2 linked regions of the Fibrella aestuarina BUZ 2 genome follow. The protein of the gene in region 1 interacts with the protein of each later gene in a pairwise test. Links are inferred from orthologs where the notes say so. Each region holds a gene or a part of one and is shown on either strand. Other genes may lie near its edges.

Region 1 (5,646 bases):
CCCCAGATCCAGTTTAAACAGGATAGTGTTTTATACACTTACCTTTTGATTGGCGTAAAGCAAGTGGCGAACGGCGTCGGCAATGCCCTGTGGGTCAAACCCGCATTCGCGCTGCAACTCCAACTGCTCGCCATGCTCGATGATTGCATCCGGAATGCCCAGGCGTTTCACCCGCGCACTGTAGCCATGATCCACCATGAACTCCAGCACCGCCGATCCAAAACCGCCCTGTAAGCAACCGTCTTCCACCGTCAGTACGCGATCGAAGCGCTGGAACACCTGATGCAGCATCGCCTCATCGAGCGGCTTCACGTACCGCATATCTATGTGCGCGGGCCGGATGCCTTCTTTGGCCAACGTACCCAGCGCCTGCGTGGCATAGTTGCCGATATGACCGATGGTCAGGATAGCTACGTCCTCGCCATCCTGCACCAGCCGGGCCTTACCAATGGGCAGTTCTTCCAAGGGAGTGCGCCAGTTGGGCATCACCCCTTCGCCCCGGGGATAGCGGATAGTAAACGCCTGCTTGCCCTGTTGCACCGTAGCCGAAGCGGCCGTGTACATCATGTTACGCAACTCCTGCTCGTTCATGGGGGCGGCCACAATCATGTTGGGCACGCACCGCATATACGCCAGGTCATAGGCCCCGTGGTGGGTGGGCCCGTCGGCCCCGGCAAAGCCAGCCCGGTCCAGACAGAAAATGACGGGTAGTTCCTGGATGCACACGTCGTGGATCACCTGGTCATAGGCCCGTTGCATGAAGGTGGAGTAGATGTTGCAGAACACCACTTCACCCCGCGTGGCCATACCCGCCGAGAAGGTCACCGCGTGTTGCTCGGCAATACCTACGTCGAACGCCCGATCCGGCATGGCCTTCATCATGATGTTCATCGACGAGCCCGACGGCATAGCCGGAGTTACCCCCACAATGCGTGGATTCTGCTCGGCCAGCTCGACCAGCGTGTGGCCGAAGACATCCTGGTATTTGGGCGGCTGCGGCGTCAGGTACGTCTTCTTCTTGATCTCGCCTGTCAGCTTGTCAAAGAGGCCGGGGGCGTGCCACTTGGTCTGGTCCTTCTCGGCCGGGCCGTAACCCTTACCTTTTACCGTCAGTACGTGCAGGATTTTGGGGCCGGGAATGGTCTTCAGATCGGCCAGCACATCCACCAGCCGGTCGACGTCGTGGCCGTCGATGGGGCCGAAGTAACGCAGATGCAATGACTCGAAAAGGTTGCTTTGGGAGAGCACCGACGACTTAATGGCGTTCTCCACTTTAGAGACGATCTCCTGAGCCGACTTGCCGAAGGTGCTGAACTTACCCAGCAGGTTCCAGACCTCGTCTTTGACCTTGTTGTAGGTGGGCGAGGTGGTGATGTCAGTGAGGTATTCACGCAGGGCACCCACGTTGGGGTCAATGCTCATGCAGTTGTCGTTGAGCACGATGAGCATGTTAGCATCGGTGGCCCCCGCATGGTTCATGCCTTCGAAGGCCAGACCGGCCGTCATTGACCCGTCACCGATTACGGCAATGTGGTTGCGGGTAGGGTTACCCTGTAGCTGTGACGCCACGGCCATACCCAGCGCAGCCGAGATCGACGTCGATGAGTGGCCCACGCCAAAGGCGTCGTAGGGGCTCTCTTTGCGCTTGGGAAAGCCCGACAGCCCGCCGTAGAAGCGGTTGGTGTGGAAGTTATCGCGGCGACCGGTGAGGATTTTATGTCCGTAGGCCTGATGCCCCACATCCCAGATGAGCTGGTCGTCGGGCGTGTTGAAGACGTAATGAAGCGCGGCGGTGAGCTCGACAACCCCGAGGCTGGCCCCAAAGTGCCCTCCGTAGACCGATACCACATCGATGATGAACTGACGGAGTTCATCGCAAAGCTGAGGCAGCTGTTCTTTGGAGAGGTGGCGCAACTGGTCGGGGGTATGAACGGTTGCCAACAGAGGGCCGGGGGTAATCAGCATGATAAACCGCGTGAAGTGTTAACTGTGGTGGGTAAACAAGCCTGGGTGGGGAATTGTTTCTACGCCCATTCCCTGTAAAGGTCTGACAGCAAGGGCGCAAAAGTACGCTATAACTTGGATAATTGGTAGGGTCCAGCACGGGTATAATAGGATTATTCCTTTGTTTTAGCCCCCTAAGTGGCTGTTACCCAAGTGTAAGGAGTTTTGCCCTTTACCAGATAGCTAGCGACTGTAGCTTTTACTGTATACCGCTACCTGTCTGGTAAAGGGCACTTTTAGGTTATACCGCTTCCTTTTTCAGCTTATCGCGGAGCTGGAAAAGCTCATCGCGCAGGCGGGCGGCTTCGATGAAGTCGAGGTCTTTAGCGGCTCGTTCCATACGCGACTGGGTCTCCTTGATCAACTGTTCCAGGTCGCTTTTGCCCATGTACTGAACCACCGGGTCGGCCGCAATCCGAATCTCTTCCGGCTCGACGTAGAAGTGCTTGGGTTTGGAATCGGCCACTTTAGTCTGACCCAGAATTGCCTCCCGCGATTTCAGCACCGTCTGTGGCGTAATGCCGTGATCGGTGTTGTATTCCATCTGAATGGCCCGGCGGCGGTTGGTTTCGTCGATTGCTTTTGCCATCGACCCCGTGATGGTATCGGCATACATCAGCACCTTCCCGTTGGCGTTCCGGGCGGCCCGGCCGATGGTCTGGATCAACGACCGGATGTCGCGCAGGAAGCCTTCTTTGTCGGCGTCCATGATCGCCACCAGCGATACTTCGGGAAGATCGAGACCTTCGCGTAACAGGTTGACCCCCACCAACACATCGAAATTGCCAAGACGGAGATCGCGCAAAATCTCGACGCGGTCGAGGGTTTTTACTTCCGAGTGAATGTAGCGCGTCTTGATGCCGACCCGTTCCAGGTATTTGGTCAGTTCTTCGGCCATTCGCTTGGTCAGGGTCGTAATGAGCACCCGCTCATGCCGCTTGATCCGCACGTCGATTTCTTCCAACAGATCATCGATCTGATTCAGGCTGGGACGTACCTCAATCTCGGGATCAAGCAGACCCGTGGGGCGAATCAACTGCTCGACCACCACGCCTTCGCTCTTCCGCAGTTCGTAGTCCGACGGCGTTGCTGATACATAGATGGTCTGACCCGACAGGTCTTCAAATTCCTGAAAGGTCAATGGGCGGTTGTCCATCGCCGAGGGCAGCCGGAAGCCGTAATCGACCAGCGCAACCTTGCGGGAACGGTCGCCGCCCCACATCGCCCGGATCTGCGGAATGGTAACGTGACTTTCGTCGATCACCATCAGAAAATCGTCGGGGAAATAATCGAGCAGGCAGAACGGGCGTTGACCGGGCTTGCGGCGGTCGAAGTAGCGGGAGTAGTTCTCGATGCCCGAGCAGTACCCCAGTTCGCGCATCATTTCCAGGTCAAACTCGGTGCGCTCCTTGATCCGCTCGGCTTCCTGCTCCCGGAATTCGCTTTCAAAATACCGAATCTGAGAAACCAGATCATCCTGAATTTGGGTGATCGCACCGTTGAGCGTATCACGACCCGTTACAAACAGGTTGGCCGGGAAGATCGTCACGAGCTTTTCGTCGGACAGCTTTTTGCCCGTAGCCGGATCGATGCGTTGAATGGTCTCGATTTCATCGCCGAAGAAGATAACCCGGTACGCAAAATCGGCGTAGGCCACAAACAGATCGACGGTATCGCCTTTGACGCGGAAATTGCCCCGGGCAAACTCACCCTCGGTGCGGCTATATAGGATGCTGACGAGCTTGTGCAGAAACTGGTTTCGGCTCATGCGTTCGCCCACCCCGATACGCACCACGTTGTTGCGGAACTCCTCGGGGTTGCCCATGCCGTAGATGCACGACACCGACGCAATCACGATTACGTCGCGTCGGCCACTCATCAGTGCCGACGTCGCCGCCAGCCGTAGCTTGTCAATTTCCTCATTGATCGCCAGGTCTTTCTCGATGTAGGTGTTGGTCGTGGCGATGTAGGCCTCGGGCTGGTAATAGTCGTAATACGAGATGAAGTACTCGACGGCGTTATTGGGGAAAAACTGCTTGAATTCGCCGTACAGCTGCGCGGCCAGCGTTTTATTATGGCTCAGTACCAGCGTAGGCCGATTGACCTGCTGAATGACGTTAGCGATGGAAAAGGTTTTCCCGCTGCCCGTAACCCCCAGCAACACCTGGGCGGGTTCGTTCTTTTTGAGGCCGTCAACGAGTTCGGCAATGGCCTTGGGCTGATCGCCGGTCGGTTGAAATTCCGAGGTTAATTCAAAGTTCATCAGTCTTGTTGCTCCGAGTTGGCATACGCTGCCCGGCGGAATACAGCAAGTTACGCATAAACGGCCCGAATGACAAGGTAGTTTTGAAAGGTTTCTGATTCGTCGTTACACGTTGAGCGAATCGTACGACAATCCTGCGATGAAGCTGTACCCGGATCGCACAAAAGCCGTATTTTGCCTCGCATGAGCCTCTTCCGCGCCCTTTTTGTCTCGATTCGTGTCTGGCTGATCCTGCTGGGCTTCGTGGTTGCTTTCGTGGTGGCCTACGCGCTGCCGCTATTGTTGCCCGTGTTGGAAATTGCCTTTTGGGTGTTTCTGCTGCTGGTCGTGATCGATGCGGTGCTGCTGTTCCGGCAAAGTCAGGTCGGTAGCCAACCCGTGTTTTTCGCCCGGCGCGCCCTGCCCGAACGGCTGTCGAACGGCGACGATAACCCCATCACTTTGTATCTCGAAAGTCGGTATCCGTTTAACGCATCGGTCGAGATTATCGATGAAATTCCCTTTCAGTTTCAACGGCGCGACGTGCTGTTTCAGAGCGAGGTAAAGCCCAACGAGGTCCGAACGCTTCGCTACGACCTGCGCCCCACCCGCCGGGGTGAGTACAGTTTCGGGGCTATCAATGTCTACGTGATGACGCCTATGCGGCTGCTGAAACGTCGGTTTCAGTTTGAGCAGGGGCGGTTGGTGCCCGTCTATCCGTCGTACCTGCAAATGCGCCAATATGAACTGCTGGCGGCCAGCAACCGGCTCACCGAACTGGGTATCAAGAAGATTCGGCGCATCGGGCACAGCATGGAGTTTGAGCAGGTACGTCCTTACACCCAGGGCGATGACCTGCGCACCATCAACTGGAAAGCCACCGCCCGCCGCTCCGATCCTAACCAGTCGAATCTGGTGGTGAACGCTTATACCGACGAACGCTCGCAAGCCGTTTACTGCCTTATCGACAAAGGCCGTGTAATGCGCTCCCCTTTCGAAGGCCTCACCCTGCTCGACTACGCCATCAACGCCTCGCTGGTGCTCAGCAACATTGCGCTGATCAAGCAGGATCGCGCCGGGCTCATCACGTTTTCCGACAAGATCGGACAGGTGGTGCCCGCCGAACGCCGACCGGGTCACATGCTGAAAATTCTGGAGGTGCTGTACCGCCAGAAAACGCGCTATCTCGAAACTGACTTCGAGGCACTCTACGCCACCATACGTACCCAGGTACGTCAGCGCGGACTACTGCTGCTGTTTACCAACTTTGAAACGATCAGCGGGATGCGGCGGCAACTGCCCTACCTGCGCCGACTGGCCAAGGATCACCTGCTGCTGGTGGTCTTTTTCGATAACACCGAACTCCGCTCGCTGCTCGACACCCCCGCCCACACGACCGA
Region 2 (3,435 bases), 5.8 Mb from region 1 along the record:
ACAAAAGGAAGATACGAGCTCGAATCGGCAGCCATTGACAGCCTGTTTGCAGACAAAAAGCAGTTCTTACCTAGGCTCAAAGCTGTGCAAAAGGGGAAAAGGCAGGTGATTCTCAACCCCGCCTTTTTGCACTCAATGCGCTAAGCATGCTGACAGATGATCGGGTTACTCGCTATCGGTAGCGAGTAACCCGGTTTATTCTATGCCCCGGCCAGCTCCATCGCTAAAAACTTGCCGGTATAGCTGCCCGCTACTTTGGCCACTTTTTCCGGCGTGCCTTCGGCGATGATCTGCCCGCCTTTGCTGCCGCCTTCGGGGCCGAGGTCGATTACGTAGTCAGATACCTTGATCACGTCGAGGTTGTGCTCGATGATCAACACCGTATTGCCTTTATCGGCCAGCTTGTTCAGCACGTCGAGCAGGTGTGCAATATCCTGGAAGTGCAGGCCCGTCGTGGGTTCGTCGAGGATGTACAGCGTTTTGCCTGTATCTTTCTTCGACAGTTCTTCGGCCAGTTTCACGCGTTGCGCTTCGCCACCGCTTAGGGTCGTCGCGTGTTGGCCCAGCGTGATGTAGCCCAGTCCCACGTCGTTAAGGGTTTGTACCTTACGAAGAATTTTCGGCTGGCTCTGGAAGAAATCGAGCGCCTGCTCCACAGTCATGTCGAGCACGTCGGCGATGGATTTGCCTTTGAAACGGACCTCCAGCGTTTCGCGGTTGAAGCGTTTGCCTTTGCAGACTTCGCAGGGTACGTGTACGTCGGGCAGAAACTCCATTTCGATCTTCTTCATGCCAGCGCCTTCGCACTCTTCGCACCGCCCGCCTTTCACGTTGAACGAGAAACGCCCCGGTTTGTAGCCCCGAATTTTGGCTTCGGGCAGTTCGGCAAACAGCGTACGGATTTCCGAGAACATGCCCGTGTAGGTGGCCGGGTTTGAGCGCGGGGTACGTCCGATCGGCGACTGATCGACTTCAATGACTTTGTCGATGAACTCAAGTCCCTCGACGTTTTTGAAGGCCAACGGCTCGCGTTTCGACTTATAAAAATGGTGGTTCAGGATCGGGAAGAGCGTCTCGTGGATCAGCGACGATTTGCCACTGCCCGATACGCCCGTGATGCTGACCATCCGGCCCAAGGGCAGTTTGAGCGTTACGTTCTTGAGGTTATGGCCCGTGGCCCCCTTGATCTGCAAAAACTTTCCGCTGCCTTTACGGCGCTCGCCAGGTACGTCGATGGCTGTGCGGCCGCTGAGGTAGTTGGCGGTGGTTGAGCCGTTTTTCAGAAATTCTTCGGGCGTACCGGCTCCCACGACTTGCCCGCCATGCCGACCCGCTCCCGGCCCAATGTCGAGGATGTAGTCCGACTCCAGCATCATGTCTTTGTCGTGCTCGACAACCAGCACCGTGTTGCCCAAATCGCGCAGGTTCTTCAGCGACTCAATGAGCTTCACGTTGTCGCGTTGATGCAGGCCGATGCTCGGTTCGTCCATAATGTACAGGACGCCAACGAGTTGAGTGCCAATCTGCGTAGCCAGCCGGATGCGCTGCGCTTCCCCGCCCGACAGTGTCTTCAGCGACCGGTCGAGGGTTAGGTAATCCAGCCCGATGTCGACCAGAAAGCCAATGCGCTTCCGGATCTCTTTCAGAATTTCCTTGGCGATCACGTTCTGCCGGTCCGACAGGCGATCTTCAATCCCTACGAACCAGGCCGCCAGCACAGCAATGTCCATGCTCGCCAGCTCGGCAATGTTCTTGTCGGCAATGCGGAAATAGAGCGACTCTTTTTTCAGGCGGGCGCCGTTGCATTCGGGGCAGGTGTTGATCACGAGAAAATCGCGCAACCATTCCTGAATCTTCTCCGAGCCCGTTTCCTGTTGCTTTTTCAGGAAGTTGATGATGCCCTCAAACTTGGTGGTGTAATACGTCTCGCCGGGGTATTTCTTCGATGGAATCGGCGTTTCCTCCTCAGAGCCGTGCAGTAATACGTGCAGCAACTCGGGCGGGTACTTGCTTACCGGCGTCGTCAGGCTGAGTTTGTGCTTTTTCAGGATCACTTCCACTTCCTTGAAAAACCACAGCTCGCGATATTCGCCCAATGGCGCAATGGCCCCCCGGCTCACACTCAGCGATTTATCGGGGATGACCGACTCTTCGGTGATCTCTTCGACCACGCCCAATCCCTGGCAGGTGGGGCACCAGCCGTAGGGCGAGTTGAACGAAAACGAGTTGGGCGAGGGTTCATCGTAGCTGATGCCCGACTCGGGGTCCATCAGGTTCTGCGAGAAATAATGCAGCTTATTGTCCTGATCGAGTACCTGAATGGCGCCTTTACCCTGCTTCAGCGCCGTTTGCACCGATTGGCTCAGCCGGAAGCGATCATCGGCGCTCGGCACCAGGCGGTCGATCACGATCTCGATGTCGTGGACCTTGTAGCGGTCGACCTGCATCTTCGGCACAATATCCTGCACGGTACCATCGACGCGCACTTTGGTGTACCCCATCTTGGCAATTTGCACGAACAGTTCGCGGTAGTGCCCTTTCCGGCCACGCACCACTGGTGCCAGCAGCACGGTCTTGCGCCCGGCGTTCTGGTCCAGCAACGCATCCACGATCTGATCCTGCGATTGCCGGGTCATCTTGCGGCCCGTTGCGTACGAAAAGGCTTCACCCGCACGGGCGTAGAGCAGGCGCAGAAAGTCGAAAATCTCGGTAGTCGTGCCGACGGTCGAGCGGGGGTTTTTCGAGGTCGTTTTCTGTTCAATGGAAATTACCGGGCTGAGGCCGTTGATCTTATCCACGTCGGGCCGTTCCATATCGCCCAGAAAGGAGCGGGCATAGGCCGAAAAACTTTCCATGTAGCGCCGCTGCCCCTCGGCGTAGATCGTGTCGAACGCCAGCGATGATTTGCCCGAGCCACTGATGCCCGTAACGACCACCAGCTTATTGCGGGGAATCGATACGTCGATGTTCTTCAGGTTATGTTCGCGGGCGCCCAGCACGTCGATTTGCTCGTAGCCCGTGAGTTGCACGTCGGAAAGCGGTGAACCGGCGGCAATCGGCTCAGTATGTGTTGTTTGTTGTTCCTGTATCACTTGTTCGAAGTGGGTTCAACGGTCAATATCCAGGGGTCAACGTTGGGCTGTTTCATAGACGAAACCCAAACCCCAACCCATACACATCGACCATTGGGCGTTTTTTCAGGCCTTATCCAAATATCAACACCGATACCGAAATGGTAGTTTCCGGGGGCGGAAAGATGTGAAAGGCCACCCAGCAGCGAGGGTATCGCGGGGCGATTGGCTGTAAGTTGGGTAAAAGAGAGGAACGTACCCAGCCGTCCGTCATTTCGGCAACTGTTGTTGCCCCGTTTGGCTGTAAGTTCGCGTAACGGGCCATTTGGAACCGTTCTATCCTCTAGCACGTCTCATGAACAAA

The links. Proteins that work in one complex are often made in the same cells at the same time.
Region 2: the proteins of uvrB (region 1) and uvrA interact in binary tests that used the Escherichia coli proteins (3 or more experiments, as listed by UniProt). The link is inferred for Fibrella aestuarina BUZ 2 from one-to-one orthologs.

The regions. Positions count from the first base shown.
Region 1 is NC_020054.1:6,425,781-6,431,426, reverse strand. What follows is about bases 1,757-4,665. They hold uvrB (excinuclease ABC subunit UvrB), read right to left. Parts: upstream 4,268-4,665; coding sequence 2,246-4,267; downstream 1,757-2,245. Other genes in these bases: FAES_RS26650 (DUF58 domain-containing protein), read left to right, coding at 4,451-4,665; dxs (1-deoxy-D-xylulose-5-phosphate synthase), read right to left, coding at 1,757-1,965. Outside these bases: more of dxs, read right to left, coding at 31-1,756; more of FAES_RS26650, read left to right, coding at 4,666-5,646. UniProt on the Escherichia coli protein: The UvrABC repair system catalyzes the recognition and processing of DNA lesions. A damage recognition complex composed of 2 UvrA and 2 UvrB subunits scans DNA for abnormalities.
Region 2 is NC_020054.1:641,799-645,233, forward strand. It holds uvrA (excinuclease ABC subunit UvrA), read right to left. Parts: upstream 3,093-3,435; coding sequence 201-3,092; downstream 1-200. Other genes in the region: FAES_RS02485 (hypothetical protein), read left to right, coding at 1-144. UniProt on the Escherichia coli protein: The UvrABC repair system catalyzes the recognition and processing of DNA lesions. UvrA is an ATPase and a DNA-binding protein. A damage recognition complex composed of 2 UvrA and 2 UvrB subunits scans DNA for abnormalities.